3 regions of the Devosia sp. BK genome follow, and region 2 is predicted to be linked to each of the others. Evidence: predicted binding sites of a transcription regulator. Region 2 holds the regulator's gene; each other region holds the start of a gene.
The links. Region 2 encodes LexA, which represses DNA repair genes until DNA is damaged. Its sites were predicted from a motif close to TGTTCNNNNTGTGTTCNG; they were not measured.

Region 1 (5,106 bases), on a different contig from region 2:
AAATCCTCTCCGCGCTCGACGAGCTTGGGGCAGGGGGCTCCACTGCCGGCGCCGAAGGGATCGAGCTTGCCTATCGCCTTGCCGAACAGGGCAAGGTCGATGGCACCAATCGGGTGATCCTCGCGACCGATGGCGATTTCAATGTCGGGATCGATGACCCTAAGGCGCTGGAACAGTTCATCTCCAAAAAGCGCCAGTCCGGCATCAGCCTTTCTGTGCTCGGCTTTGGCCGCGGCAATCTTGATGATGCGACCATGCAGGCGCTGGCGCAGAACGGCAATGGCAATGCCAGCTACATTTCCAACTTCGCCGAGGCCAAAAAGGTGCTCGTCGAAGAAGTCGGCGGCACGCTCCACACCATTGCCCAGGACGTCAAGGTCCAGGTCGAGTTCAATCCCGCGCTCGTCTCGGAATACCGCCTCATCGGCTACGAAACCCGACATCTCAACCGCGAGGATTTCAACAATGACGCGGTGGATGCCGGCGATATCGGCGCCGGCCACACGGTCACCGCGCTTTACGAAATCACGCCTACCGGTGAAGGCCAGGTCGATCCCCTGCGCTATGGCAGTGAAACGACGCAACCCGCCGCCAGCGACGAACTCGCCTTTCTCAAAATCCGCTACAAGCTGCCTGGCGAAAGCGTCAGCCAGTTGATCGAACAGCCGGTGACCCCAGCGGTCGGCTATGACGACATCGCCGTCGCCGGGATCGATGCTCAATTCGCCACCGCCGTCGCCGCCTTCGGCCAAAAACTCCGCGGCAGCGCTTATGGCAGTGACATGACTTGGGCCGAAATCGAAGCCTTGGCCCAATCCGCTCGCGGCATTGACGAAGGCGGCTATCGCGCCGAGTTCGTCAGGTTGGTGAGAGACGCGGCCATGCTGGAGCCGGACGCGGAGTGACCCCCTCACCGACTCGGCTGCGCCGAGCCACCTCTCCCCAAGTGGGAGAGGAATAGAAGGTAAGCGGAGGTGGGAGTTGAGCACCTCTTATTCTTCTCCCTCTCGGGGAGAAGGTGGCGCGCAGCGCCGGATGAGGGGGATCCCTCCACCGGCGCTGCATCGTCAGTTCAAACCAACGGCTTCAACCCCGCTTCGATCTGCGCCCGGCGCCCTTCGAGAAACGGCGGCAGCGACAGTTTTTCGCCCAACGTTTCCATAGGCTCATCCGCCGCAAATCCGGGCACATCCGTCGCAATCTCGAACAGAATTCCATTGGGCTCGCGGAAATAGAGCGAGGTGAAATAGAACCGCTCGACTTCGCCCGAAGACCGAATGCCAAAGCTGTTCACCCGTTCGATCCATTCATGCAGCGAATCCTGATCCGGCGTGCGGAAGGCAACGTGATGCACGCCGCCGGCGCCGGGCCGTGCCCGCGGCAGGCTCGGATCGACCGAAACGTGCAGTTCCGCTGCCGGGCCGCCCGGACCCATTTCATAGACGAACACTTCGCCGCCGCGTTCGCGGGCCGCATAGTGCCGCACCTGGCGCATGTTCATCACGCGCGTCAGCATGGCATCGGTCGGCTCTAGTTTCGGCACCGACAGCGTGATCGGGCCGAGCCCGATGATCTGCTTGTCTTCCGGCACAGGCGATTTGGCCCAAGGGATCACCTTGTTTCGCCCATCGACGACGAGACGGAAGCGCTGGCCCTCGAAATCCTCGAAATCCATGGAGACGTGGCCCAGACGTTCCTTGATGCCGCTCGTAGAAACCTGATTGGCCTCGAGATGCTCCTTCCACCATTTCAGCGTTTCTTCGCTGTCGACGCGGAGGCCCGTGCGGCCAACCGTGTGATTGCCGCGCTGTTCGCGCAGGGTGGGAAAATCGAAGAAGGTCAGGTCGGCGCCGGGCGAGGCGACTCCGTCGCCGTAAAAGAGGTGATAGGCCGAGGTGTCGTCCTGGTTCACCGTCTTCTTGATGAGGCGCATGCCGAGCGTCTGGGTGTAAAATTTGAGGTTGCGCGGTGCGTCGGCGGTCACTGCCGTCAGGTGGTGGATGCCGCCAAGTTCGAGGGTCATGTAATGTCTCCCAATTCACGCGGCGCCAGGCGCCGTCTTCGCTCATGAATGTATGGCAGACGGCGCGTTAGACAAAGAAAGACAATAGCAACGCACTGGTGTCGATTTCCGAACGATTAGTCGGCCACCCCTGCAGGCAGCGTCCCCGCCTTGAAGAGCACTTTGGGCTCGTCATAAGTATCGGCTTCGACATCGACATCGGCCGAATAGGCCCAGATACCGGCGCGCGAGGGCGCAATGCGCTCGGCCGAAGCAATCGCCGCCTCGGCGGATTTGTGCGCTGTCGGCATATCCGGCTCGAGCTTGCGGCCCTTCTGTCTAAAACCCTGAACGAAATAAAGCGTCGGCATGGTCAGCCCCTCTAATTGCCCCGGGCATAGCACAGACCCTTCCAAACGCCACCTGAAGATCAGACCGCGCTCAGAAACGTCAACACCGAATTGGGCTCCTCGATCAGCGTCCGCAATTTGGCGTTGAACACGGCGCCATACTCTGCCGAAATATGCGCCTCGAACGCCGCCCGGTCTTTGTAGATTTCGTAGACCACGAATTTTTGCCGAGCGTCGAAGCGACGATAGGTGTCAAACACCACATTGCCCGGCTCGGCGCGCACATCGGTGGCCAGCCCAGCGAGCAATAGAGCGACTTCCTCCGCCTTGCCCTCCCGCGCGGTAAATTCGGCAATCAGCGATACAGGCTCGTTGGCGGGCAGTTTGTTCAATATATCCATTATGCGGTCTCCACGGCCAATCTCCTGCGACACGTTTTATCACCGCGTTATTCCCGCGGAAGCGGGAATCTCCCGAGCCGTCCCTCATCACAATTTCCTCAGACATGTCTTTTTCACATGCACGGGCGCCGGACTGCCGCTACTTCTAGAACAAAGGAAGAACAATGGTTGCTCTGACGCTCTCGCGAAAACTCGCCATTCTTGCCGATGCTGCAAAATACGATGCGTCCTGCGCCTCCAGCGGCACGGAAAAGCGCAATAGTGCCAAGACCGGCGGCATCGGTTCGACGGAAGGCAGCGGCATCTGCCATTCCTATGCGCCCGATGGTCGCTGCATTTCTCTTCTGAAACTACTGCTGACCAATTTCTGCGTGTACGATTGCGCCTATTGCATCAATCGCTCGTCTTCCAACGTCGCCCGCGCCCGCTTCTCGGTCGATGAGGTCGTTCGCCTCACCCTCGATTTTTACAAGCGCAATTACATCGAGGGACTTTTCCTCTCCTCCGGCATCATCCGCTCTCCGGATTATACGATGGAGGAAATGGTCCGCGTCGCACGCACTCTGCGCGAGGTCCATCTTTTTGCCGGCTATATCCACCTCAAAGTCATTCCCAATGCAGCGCCCGAGCTTCTTGCCGAAGCTGGCCGATGGGCCGATCGTCTCTCGACCAATATCGAAATGCCCACCGATTCCGCGCTCGAACATTTCGCGCCGGAAAAGCGTCCATCGGAAATCCGCACCGCCATGGCACGGCTGCGTGGCAAGCTCGATGAAGCGACACCCGACAATAAGCCGTCAAAAGCCAAACCCGAAAAGTTTGCCCCCGCCGGACAATCGACCCAGATGATCGTCGGCGCCGATAAGGCCGATGACAGCGCCATCCTCACGCGCGCCGCCGGCCTCTACTCCGGCTATCGGCTCAAGCGCGTTTATTACTCCGCCTTCTCGCCCATCCCCGACGCCTCATCGCGCCTGCCGCTCGCGCCGCCCCCGCTGATGCGCGAGCATCGCCTTTACCAGGCCGATTGGCTCATTCGCTTTTATGGCTTCGACGTCCCCGAAATCGTGGCGGGCGGGGAGGGCGGTCATCTCGATCTCAATATCGATCCAAAGCTCGCCTGGGCGCTCAAAACCCGCCAGAGTTTCCCAGTCGACGTCAATCGCGCCGACCGCGAAATGCTGCTGCGCGTTCCCGGCCTCGGCGTCCGTGCCGTCGATCGCGTCATCACCTCGCGCCGCCATCATCGCCTGACGCTTGCCGACGTCTCGCGCCTCACAGCCTCGATCGACAAGGTGCGTCCCTTCATCTCGGCAGCCGATTGGACCCCCGGCGGTCTCACCGACGACATCAAGCTCAAGCAAAAGCTCACGCCCCAGCCCAAACAGCTCGAGCTTTTCTGATGCTGTCCGTCCGGCTCGACCATCTTAATGATCTCGATGAGTGGCGCAGCAAGGCGCGCCGCCTGCTCGTGGCTGGCTTAAAACCCTCGCAAGTCGTCTGGCGGGTTGGGGCGGAAGAGAACGGGCTCTTCGAAGCGGGCGACGACATGCTGCCACAGACCGATGGTCCGATCGGTTCCGTCCCTCGCCAGTTCATGGAGCTTGCCGGGTCGGTCATCCAGCATTCCGAGCCAGAACGCTTCGCGCTGCTCTATCGGATGCTCTGGCGCCTGCAGCAGGATTCACGAATTCTCGCTAATGCTGCTGACGCCGATACCGGAATGTTAACGAAACTGGCCTCTGCAGTGCGTCGCGATGCGCACAAGATGAAGGCTTTCGTCCGCTTCCGTGCCATTCCCGACGCCGAAGAAGAGCACTACATCGCCTGGTTCGAGCCCGAACATTATACCCTCGAAGCCACTGCGCCTTTCTTTACTCGCCGCTTTGCAGGCATGGTTTGGGGTATCGTCACACCCTATTCAAGTGCCTTTTGGGACAAGGAAAATCTGCGCTTCGGTCCCGGTGGCTCGAAGAAAGATATCCCCGCCGAGGATGCGGTGGAGGATGATTGGCAGACCTATTACGATTCCATCTTCAATCCGGCCCGCCTCAAGGTCGCGATGATGAAGTCGGAAATGCCGATGAAATATTGGCGCAACCTGCCCGAAGCGGCCCGCATTGCTCCCTTGATCCGCAATGCCAGGCAAATGGAGCAGGACATGATCGCCCGCGCCGCGACCCAGCCGCCCGCACGCCACACGCGCCAAAAAGCGCATAAGGTCGAGGAAGAAGCTAAGGATATTCAATCGCTTAGCGATGCTGCAGAGGCGATTGGCGGCTGCCGCCGGTGTCCGCTTTACGAGCACGCCACGCAACCGGTCTTTGGCGAAGGCCCTGCCCAGGCTGAGGTC
Region 2 (5,106 bases):
GCCGCCGGCGATCGTCCGCAGACCCTCGACGCCTTTCTCGAGCAGATCGCTGGCCGCGCCCTCCTTCAGATCGAGCTCAAGCACCAGCCGACCAAGGAAGCCACTCAGCGCCTTGCCCGCGTCGCCACTGACGCCCTGGCGAAATATGCCGGCCCCGTCACCGTCGAATCATTTGATCCCAAGCTTATCACCCTCATCCGCGACTACGGCTTCTCCGGTCCGCGCGGCATCATCACCTATGACTATGAGGGAGAGGACTACCCTCCGGAGATCACCGAAGACGAGCGCTACACAATGCGCCACCTTCTCCACTGGCATGAGACGCAGTTCGACTTCATCTCTTGCGACAAGAACGCCCTGACCCTGCCCGCGATCACCTTTTGGCGCGCGCTCGGCAAGCCCGTGACCGCCTGGACGATCCGGTCTAAGGTTGAAGCAGAGGCCGCGCGCCCCTACATCGACCAGATCGTGTTCGAAGGGTTCAACCCGGACAGTGTCTCCCAATAATCTGACTGCCACCATTCATCCCACAACGGCATCCATCGGGGCCGACGTGTGGAACGCACTCGTGCCGGGCACCGATGGCGTGCCCGACAATCCGTTCCTCGACTTCGCTTTTTTCCGCGCGCTCGAAGAATCAGGCTGCGCCACCGGCCGTACCGGCTGGCAACCGCAACACGTCGTGGTTTCGGAAGGCGACACGCCCGTCGGCCTTTTGCCGCTGTTCCTCAAATCCCATTCCATGGGCGAATACGTCTTCGACCATGGCTGGGCCCAGGCCCTCGAGCGCGCCGGCGGGCATTATTATCCCAAGCTCCAGGGTTCAGTGCCCTTCACGCCCGCAACCGCCCCAAAGCTCCTGGTCCCGTCCGACAGAATCGAGATCAAAACCGCACTCCTCGAAACGGCGCAGCAGCTCGCCTTGCAGCGCAACGCTTCGTCGGTGCACCTCACCTTTCTGCCCGATGAAGATGCCGACATTGCCGAAGCAACTGGCTGGCTTGGCCGCGTCGACACTCAATTCCATTGGCACAACCAGGGCTTTGCGACCTTCGAAGATTTTCTCGAAACGCTATCCTCGCGCAAGCGCAAGACCATCCGCCGAGAACGCCGCGATGCGCTTGCTGATGGCTTGACCGTCAAATGGCTGCGGGGCGATGAAATCAAGGAGCATCACTGGGACGCCTTCTTCGATTTTTATGAAGACACCGGCGCGCGCAAATGGGGCCAGCCTTACCTCAACCGGAAATTTTTCTCGCTCCTTGGCCAGTATATGGCCGATCGGATCGTGCTGATCTTCGCCTACGATGGCGACGAACCCATTGCCGGGGCCATCAATTTCATCGGCAGGGATCGCCTCTACGGTCGCAATTGGGGCTCGACGCGCGAAGTCCCCTTTCTCCATTTCGAGATCTGCTACTATCAGGCCATCGACTTTGCCATCGCCCACAAGCTTGCGGTCGTAGAGGCCGGCGCACAAGGCGAACACAAGCTGGCGCGCGGCTACACTCCCGTCACCACCCACTCCGTTCACTGGATCGCTCACGCGGGTTTACGCGACGCGGTAGCGGATTATCTCGAGGCGGAACGTCCCGCCGTCGAGCGGGAACAAGAGGCGCTTGAAGGGTTTACGCCATACCGGCGCGGCGATCGGCAGGAGCGTTAGCCCCAGCCGATCGATTGTGCTAGACAGCGCGCATCAAGTGATCAGGAGACCCGGGACTAATGGATTTGTGGGATGTCGTAGCCTTCATTCTCGAAGCCCTTCTCGTCTTCGTAGTGGCAACGACCCTGTTCGACACCCTGCACTGGCTGCTGCACCGCTGGGAAAATTCCGAGATCCCGCTGCTGCGCACCTTCTCGTCCTGGCACTGGGTCCACCATAAATTCCTTGGCCTCGATATGCAGGTCAATCCGGCCTATGCCCGCCAGAATATCTGGTTTCACGTCCTGCCCGAATACTTTACCTCGATGGCCGCAATCGCGCTGTTCCTCCTGGCGCTGCCCTGGCAGCCCGTGGCCGTCGTTGCCGTCATCCGCACGGTCATGTTCGCCCTGACCCTTCGCGAGGAAGGGCTCGACTACAATCACATGTCGATGGACCGCGTGGGCGGCAAACAGGGCCTCTTGTGGGTAAACAACAATTACCACGCGATGCACCACGTCTATCCGCACAATTTCTTCTCGTCCTTTGCCAACACCTTTGATCTCCTGGTCGGCACCACCTGCCAGATTGCTGGCCGGCGCTTCCTCATCACCGGCGCAAGCGGCGCCTTCGGCTCGGCCATGGTCAAAGCACTCGAAAAGCGGGGCGGCATTGTCGAAACGGCAAAGTCCGGCGTCGATTTCACCGCCGGAAATTACGCCGCGATGGACGAAAAGCTCGCGCGCGCCGACGTTCTGATCCTTTCGCACGGCGCCAAAACGGACGATTGCTGGAACGCCAATTACGTCACGTTTCGCGACCTGATCGAGCGCTTCACCCTCATGGGCAAGGATAGGCTCCTCGCGCCGGAGGTCTGGGCGCTCGGCTCCGAGGTCGAATTTCACGGCGATATGGGCATGGATGAATTGCGCGATTATTCCAGTTCGAAGCGCGCCTTCGCTGCCCGCGCCCGCCACTATTATCGCTCCGACGACCTCATCTATCGCCACATTGTCCCCTCCTCCTTCACCTCCGCCATGGGCAAGGGCGCGATGTCGGCGGAAACGGCGGTCGGCATCGCTCTCTTCTTCATCACCCGCGGCTTCAAATATGTACCGGTGACCCTTACCGGCCTTGCCGTCCTCAATTTCTTCCGCTTCCGATATGCCAACAATGCCGGCGACGAAGCGCTCGCCGCTGCCGAATAATCCGAGGCTTTGATGACCTACGACCCAACCAATATCTTCGCCAAAATCCTCAAGGGCGAACTACCTTGCCACAAGGTCTACGAGGACGACACGGCCCTCGTCATGCTCGACATTTTTCCGCAGTCCAAGGGTCACACCCTCGTAATTCCCAAGGCCCCATCGCGTAACCTTCTCGATGCCGATCCCGCGGCCCTTTCGGCGGTGATGCCGCTCGTCCAACGCGTCGCCAAGGCCCTGCAGACTGTAACGAAAGCCGACGGCATCCGCCTCGCCCAGTTCAACGAGGCCCCGGCTGGCCAGACCGTCTTTCATCTCCATTTCCATCTGATCCCTGCCTACGAGGGCACCGCCCTCGGCGCCCATGCCAGCGGCCGTGCTGACGACGCCGAACTCGCCCAACTGGCGAAAGACCTCGCCGCCGTGCTCTAGTCTTGCCGCTGACGCGACGTCTTCCGGCGAAAGCGAGAATCTCTACTGCGCCTCTATTTGGCAAAGATGGGAGACTCTTGCGGAACATAGACGGAACACATATAGTCGTTCCGTATCCGTTCCGATTCTAGGGCTCACCGGCGATGCTGACGCGCAAACAACACGAATTGCTGATGTTCATCCACGAACGGATGAAGGAAAGCGGCATTCCCCCATCCTTCGACGAAATGAAGGATGCGCTGGATTTAGCGTCGAAGTCAGGCATCCATCGGTTGATCACTGCGCTCGAAGAGCGTGGCTTCATCCGCCGCCTGCCCAACCGGGCGAGAGCCCTCGAGGTCGTCAAGCTGCCGGATTCCATGAACCCATCCCTCGGCGGGCGCAAAGCCAAGTTTGAACCGTCGGTTATCGAAGGCAGCCTCGGAAAAGTTAGCGCGCCCCAGCCACGCGGTATCGCCGCCGAGGATTATGCCCGACCGATCTCCATTCCCGTCATGGGGCGCATCGCTGCCGGTACGCCCATCGAGGCGATCCAGACTCATTCCCACACCATTCAGGTCCCGCCTGAAATGCTTGGCGCGGGCGAACACTATGCGTTGGAAGTCCGCGGCGACTCCATGATCGACGCCGGCATTTTCGATGGCGACACGGTCGTTATCAAAAAACAGGATCAGGCCAGCACTGGAGAAATCATCGTCGCCTTGGTCGATGACGAAGAGGCCACCCTCAAACGCCTCCGGCGCAAGGGCAACACTATCGCACTCGAAGCTGCCAACCCGGCCTACGAGACCCGCATCTTCCCGCCGGATCGCGTGAAAGTTCAAGGCCGCCTCGTCGGCCTCCTCCGCAAATACTAATGCCCGGCGCCGCCACACCCAAAACGGTGATGGCGGCTTATGCCGACCTGATCAACCATCACGACTTTTCATTGCTGGTCCCGCTGATCGATTCCGATGCAGTCTTCTGGTTCAGTTCAGGCAGTTTCACCGGCATCGATGCCATTCGCAGTGCCTTCGAACGAACATGGCAGCGTCTTGAGAACGAGACGTACTGGCTTGAAGACCTCACCTGGATCGCGGACGGCGACACGGCAGCGAGCTGCACCTATCGGTTCTGTTGGCGCGCTGTGGTCGATGGCAAAGACGCCGAAGGATCAGGACGAGGCACCACGGTGCTCGCCAAGCGCGGTGATGCTTGGCGCATCATCCACGAACATCTAAGCTCTTATCCGGATTGAGCGTGACATTCTTTAGTCTCGATCGCGTTTCTACGCCGAGTGCGATTAGCCTGCAGCAGCGGATTTCATATCTCAGCGGTGAAAAGGGCTGTCACTTAGGCAAACTCGATGCGTCCCTCCTCCTACTAATGGCTTCGATCCGGCCGCAGGCAAAATTGCGCCAGTGGCGCAACTTCAGGAGAGAGGGCCATGAGGGCTATGCCCGAATGGCAAGCTAGGTGGGGTAAACCCCAAAACCCCAAAATACTTATCCATCTTCTCCCCGCTCCCCAAAACCTCGCCCATACTCTCCCCATTCCGCCAGTCACACGGCTCCCACGCAGGGTCGGGCGGAATGGCCGGTGGATGGGGGCGCCTATCCGGGCGGGGAGTTGAAATACGGCAGCCGCGACCGAAATAACGTTCGCGCCTGATCCCGGACCTGCTGCAAACTCCGGATCCTGTGACCGGCGGCCTTTGGCTCCCAATGTCTAAACAGGTAGAGCCAATGGCCGCCCGTCACCGTGAAAAACCGTCAGCCAAAAAAAAGGCCGGGCGGCACTCTGTGCTGCCCGGCCTTTAACTCGGTCACCGAAGGATTGGCCGGT
Region 3 (5,106 bases), on a different contig from region 2:
ATGTCTCGGGCAGAGTATGAGGCACTTCTGGCTGATCGTGACGATGCTTTTGAAGATGGGGCCGACGCAGCAGCTTTTGCTGCCGCGCGCGCCGCTCTCCGGTCGGAAGATATCCTTCCCGCTTCAGTCAGCGCCGAAATTCTTGCCGGAGAGAGCCGTCTCTGCGCATTCCGAAAATGGCGTGGCTTAGACGTCACTGATCTTGCGGTTGCTACTGGAATTGACGGCATGGTCCTCACTCAAATCGAAGCCGGCGATCGCCTGTTTTCTCGAGATGAGGCCGCACGTATTGCCGAGGCACTTGACCTGCCCATGAGTTGGCTCGCCGCCTAGCCCTCTTGGCCTCCCCCGCCAAATCCCCTAGTGCTAAGGTTTGGGGTTTGCGGGGCGATCCATGGATACTTCGGCTTTTCTCGTCGCCTTTGCGACGCTGTTCGCGACTGTCGGCGTTGCCGATATCGCCTTCATCTTCGCCGCGCTGACGAAGGACAATACGCCCGCGCAACGCCGCACCTTTGCAACCCGTGGCGTCGTCATCGCGCTGTTGATCCTGTTGTTCTTCGCCTTCCTCGGCAATCTGATCCTTGATGTCTTCGGCATCACCATTCCGGCGCTTCGCACCGCGGGCGGCGTCCTCCTACTCCTCATCGCCATCGACATGGTTTTCGCGCGCCATTCGGGCGGCACAGGCACGACCGACGAGGAAGAGGTTGAAGCCCGTCAGGCCCACGATATTTCGGTGTTCCCGCTCGCCATGCCGCTTCTGGCCGGCCCCGGCGCTATCAGCGCCGTCATTCTGCTGACGACTGGCGCCGAATCTCAGGCCGAATTCTGGCTCGTCATCGCCGCAATCATCGTCATCCTGGCGCTGGCCTGGCTCACCCTGCTCGTCGCTATTCCAATCCAGCGCCTCCTGGGACTCACCGGTCTTTCCGTGGTCTCCCGCGTCGTCGGCATTCTGCTTGCGGCTCTCGCTGTGCAGTTCGTCTTCGACGGCATCAAGGCCTCGGGCCTCCTCGGCGCCGCTACTTGACGAACTGGCAGCGGCCGGTTGGCGCCAATGCCGAGATGGCGCGTGGATCGCAACCTGTGGACAGGAACATCAACCAGTCATTGGTCGAGCCGTAAAACACATTCCGGTCGACCTCGCCCTTGACCCCAGGCACAACGCCCGTCTGGGTATATTGCCAGAAAGTCCAGGTGCGGTTTTCGTAGCGCTCATGCGGCTCGGCAGCGGTCGAGCGCAGCCAAAACGTGTTCGGAAAATATTCACCGGCGAGGATATCGCGGTGGAAGTTCATGTCGGTATAGATGATCGGCAGCTTGCCGGTATGGCGCTCCATCACATCGAGCATGAGCCGGATTTTTTCGAGCGCATCGGCCTTGCTCGGCTTTACCGTGCAGCTTGAATGATTGTTCCATTCGAGGTCGAGCACGGGTGGCAGGGCGCTTGGATCGGCCGGCACGTTCTGCACGAACCAATTGGCCTGCTCTGACGCCGGTGAACACCAGGTCATGAAGTGATAGGCGCCGCGCGGCATGCCGGCATTGCGCGCCCGCTCCCAATTGGTGCGGAAATTGGGATCGACATAGTCCTTCCCTTCCGTCGCCTTCATGAATACGAAGTGGGTGCCGCCCGCGCGTGCCCGGTCGAAATCGATATTTTCCTGATAGCGCGCGACGTCGATGCCTTGCACCGGCATGCCGCGGGCGCGATCGACACCGGCATGGGGCCGATTATCTCCCGGAATGGCGCCATAAAGCCCGCCGCCGGTCGCGCATGCTGCCAGTGCTGCCACTGTCAGGCCCATCACAGCATGGCGCAACAGAGCGGAAACAGAGGCGGGCAAACGAAAGGTGCGGGCCATCAACACACTCGACTTAGAAAGACAATCAGAGCCTTTGATTCAACATGTCGGGGTTAATGGACGTTTAGGGTAACCAATGTGGCAGTGAACATGGTTAACGAGCCATCTTCTGTTCGCTCTCCGTTCTTGACTGATGCGGTTCTTCTGTTAGCGTTGCTTGAGGTGGGGGCCTTGTTCATGGTTACGCGTGTTGCCACAGTCGCCTTTAACGGCATCGAGGCGGTGCCGGTCGATGTCCAGGTGCAGATCGCGCCTGGTCTTTCCAAGTTTCTGATGGTTGGCCTGCCCGATAAGGCGGTAAAGGAATCAAGTGAGCGCGTTCGCGCAGCGCTTGTCGCTTCTGGCCTCGGCCTGCCGCCCAAACGCATCACGGTCAATCTCGCCCCAGCCGATCTGCCCAAGGAAGGGAGCCACTATGATCTCCCCATCGCTCTGGGCCTGATGGCTGCCATCGGCGCGATCCCGCAGGATGCGCTCGATCGCTATCTGGTGCTTGGTGAACTCGGCCTTGATGGCCGTCTGGCTCATGTTGGCGGCGTTCTTCCTGCTGCCATAGCCGCCACGGCCCGGGGATTGGGCATTATCTGCCCAACGGCATCTGGCCCCGAGGCAGCCTGGGCCAATGACGACATCGATATCGTCGCGGCCGATAGTCTTCTCTCCCTTGCCAATCATCTCGTCGGCCGGCAATTGCAGGCTCGGCCGCGTCCGGTGCAGCGCCTGATCGATGCCGGCACAATGCCTGATCTGGCCGATGTCCGCGGCCAGGCCGTGGCGCGGCGGGCGCTCGAAGTTGCGGCAGCCGGTGGTCATAATCTTCTTTTGGTCGGTCCGCCCGGCGCCGGCAAATCTATGCTGGCGGCGCGATTGCCCTCGATTCTGCCGCCGCTTGAGCCGCGCGAATTGCTCGATATCTCGATGATCCAGTCGATCGCTGGCGAACTGGCGGGTGGCGCCCTGTCGGATAGACGCCCGTTCCGCGCCCCGCATCATTCAGCTTCGATGGCCGCGCTGGTTGGCGGTGGCCTAAAAGTGCGGCCGGGGGAAGCGAGCCTTGCCCACAACGGCGTCCTGTTTCTCGATGAGCTGCCCGAATTCGCGCCCAGTGTCCTCGATAGTCTCCGCCAACCGCTCGAAAGCGGTGAAATGGTCATTGCCCGTGCCAATGCCCGCGTCACTTACCCGAGCCGCTTCCAGCTCATCGCCGCCATGAACCCCTGCAAATGCGGCATGGCCGGCACGCCTGGCCACACTTGCAAGCGCGGCGACGCCTGCGCCGCCGATTATCAGTCGCGCATTTCCGGACCATTTCTTGATCGCATCGACATTCGCATCGATGTTCCAGCCGTCTCCGCGACGGACATGATCGGCTCTGCGCCCACCGCCGAGCCATCGTCTATCGTTGCCCAGCGCGTAGTCATGGCCCGCGTGCGTCAGCGCGAGCGGTATGAGGCGGCCGGTGCGCCAGATGTGCTGACCAATGCGGCCGCCAGTTCAACGCTGATCGAAAAACTTGTCAAGCCCGACCGTGATAGTCAAACGCTGCTGCTCATGGCGGCCGAGCGCTACAATCTCTCCGCGCGCGCCTATCATCGTGTTCTCAAGGTTGCCCGCACCTTGGCTGATCTGGCCAATGCTGAAAAAGTCGCGCGTCCGCACATCGCGGAAGCCCTAAGCTATCGTCTCAATTTTGGTGCTGCGTGAGCAATCTCCGCGGTGAACTGGTTCACTGGAATGATGCGCGTGGCTTCGGCTTCATCGCGGGCGACGATGGGCAGCGCTATTTCGTCCACATCTCATCCATCATGAGGATCGCGACACGCCCGCGCGTCGGCGACGTGGTCTATTTCGCTGCGCGCAAGGGCGAGAAACAACAGCTTGAGGCACGCTCTGTCACCATTGCAGGTGCCAATCCGATTACGCCGCAAGCGCGCCGGAGCCAAACCAGGCGCGAGCTCGATTGGCAGCTCATCCTCGCGCTGAGTCTCTTAGGTCTCTTGGCCTACCTCATCTGGCATGATCCACATGCCGGCTTCCTGCTCCTGCCCTACGCCGCCGGCGGCGTGCTGACATTTTGTATCTATTGGCTGGATAAGCGCGCGGCGGAAGCGCAAGCCTGGCGGGTCAGCGAAGCCACTTTGCATGGTCTCGATCTTGCCTTTGGCATCATTGGCGGCCTCCTGGGCCAGGCAATTTTCCGGCACAAGACGCGCAAAACGCGCTTTATGTTTGCGACACTCATGATCGGTTTCGTCCATCTTGCGCTGCTCGCTGGACTTGCCCTTGGCGAAATCAAACTCGAAGCACTACCCGCGACGCTTCATGCTGTATTGGTGGGTCAGTGATTCACGTGAAGCAGAGTTTGAGGAGATTTTTATGCGCCATCGCATTTCGGCCGGCGTTCTGGCCATGCGCGACGACAAAATTCTCCTCGTTCGTCACTATCGCGCTGGCAAGCATGATTTCTGGGCTGGTCCCGGGGGCGGCGTCGAAGGCAGCGAAGAACTCTGGCAAGCCGCAGAACGCGAGGCTTTCGAAGAAACCGGCCTCCGCGTCATGGCGCAAAATCTTGCTTATATCGACGAGTTGGTCGATGGCTGGGGCCGGGTGGTGAAATTCTGGTTTCTCGCGCGCTTCATTTCCGGTGAGATCGATATCACCGCCAATCCCGCCTTGGGCGAGAGCATTAGCGAAGCCGGTTGGTTCGGGCAGCATGACCTCCCCAAGGGCCATGTCTTTCCGGAAATGCTCCGCGATCGTTTCTGGACCGACCGTACAACAGGCTTTCCCACGCCGATAAAACTCCCGCTGCGCCAGTCTATTTTCTAGCTCGCAGCGACTTGCCTTTACGGCTGCCGTGTTTCACGTGAATCCAAAGCGTTACGTGTCGTCATTGCGGCGATCATTTACCCAGCTGTCGCGCCATTCGCGTTCGAGCACGGTGCGGCGCTTGCCATAGCGCTCATCGGTCACGACCAGATTGATGATGCGGTCGGTGCGAAAATTGCGGAAATTCTGCCGCAATAGACACCAGGCGGCAATGGTCTGCTTACCCTCGTAAAAAGCGAGACCCACCGGCCAAAGCGTGCGCGACGTCGCCCGCCCTTGCTCGTCCTGATAGTCGATGGTCACCGCCCGCTCCTGTCGCATGGCGAGGCGGATCTCTCCCAGCACGGGAATAGGCTTGCGTCCGCCCCATTGCGCCATTGGCCAAAGCGCGGTGTCGCTGATCCGATCG

Region 1: DevBK_RS17575 (putative DNA modification/repair radical SAM protein) is a predicted target of LexA. The motif match lies at 2,900-2,917, and genes of this name have one in related genera.
Region 3: DevBK_RS13905 (YifB family Mg chelatase-like AAA ATPase) is a predicted target of LexA. The motif match lies at 1,979-1,996, and genes of this name have one in related genera.

What each region holds. Positions count from the first base shown of each region.
Region 1 covers NZ_JAIMBX010000003.1:406,677-411,782, forward strand. The annotation lists gene DevBK_RS17555 (vWA domain-containing protein) at 1-905, shown strand, start outside; gene DevBK_RS17560 (ring-cleaving dioxygenase) at 1,073-2,023, opposite strand; gene DevBK_RS17565 (hypothetical protein) at 2,140-2,373, opposite strand; gene DevBK_RS17570 (putative quinol monooxygenase) at 2,433-2,753, opposite strand; gene DevBK_RS17575 (putative DNA modification/repair radical SAM protein) at 2,918-4,156, shown strand; gene DevBK_RS17580 (UdgX family uracil-DNA binding protein) at 4,156-5,106, shown strand, end outside.
Region 2 covers NZ_JAIMBX010000001.1:951,941-957,046, reverse strand. The annotation lists gene DevBK_RS04630 (glycerophosphodiester phosphodiesterase family protein) at 1-507, shown strand, start outside; gene DevBK_RS04625 (GNAT family N-acetyltransferase) at 494-1,666, shown strand; gene DevBK_RS04620 (hypothetical protein) at 1,726-2,853, shown strand; gene DevBK_RS04615 (HIT family protein) at 2,863-3,282, shown strand; gene lexA (transcriptional repressor LexA) at 3,426-4,139, shown strand; gene DevBK_RS04605 (nuclear transport factor 2 family protein) at 4,139-4,519, shown strand.
Region 3 covers NZ_JAIMBX010000002.1:393,058-398,163, forward strand. The annotation lists gene DevBK_RS13890 (helix-turn-helix domain-containing protein) at 1-333, shown strand, start outside; gene DevBK_RS13895 (MarC family protein) at 395-1,033, shown strand; gene DevBK_RS13900 (GH25 family lysozyme) at 1,026-1,868, opposite strand; gene DevBK_RS13905 (YifB family Mg chelatase-like AAA ATPase) at 2,046-3,572, shown strand; gene DevBK_RS13910 (DUF1294 domain-containing protein) at 3,569-4,213, shown strand; gene DevBK_RS13915 (NUDIX domain-containing protein) at 4,245-4,697, shown strand; gene DevBK_RS13920 (YafY family protein) at 4,749-5,106, opposite strand, start outside.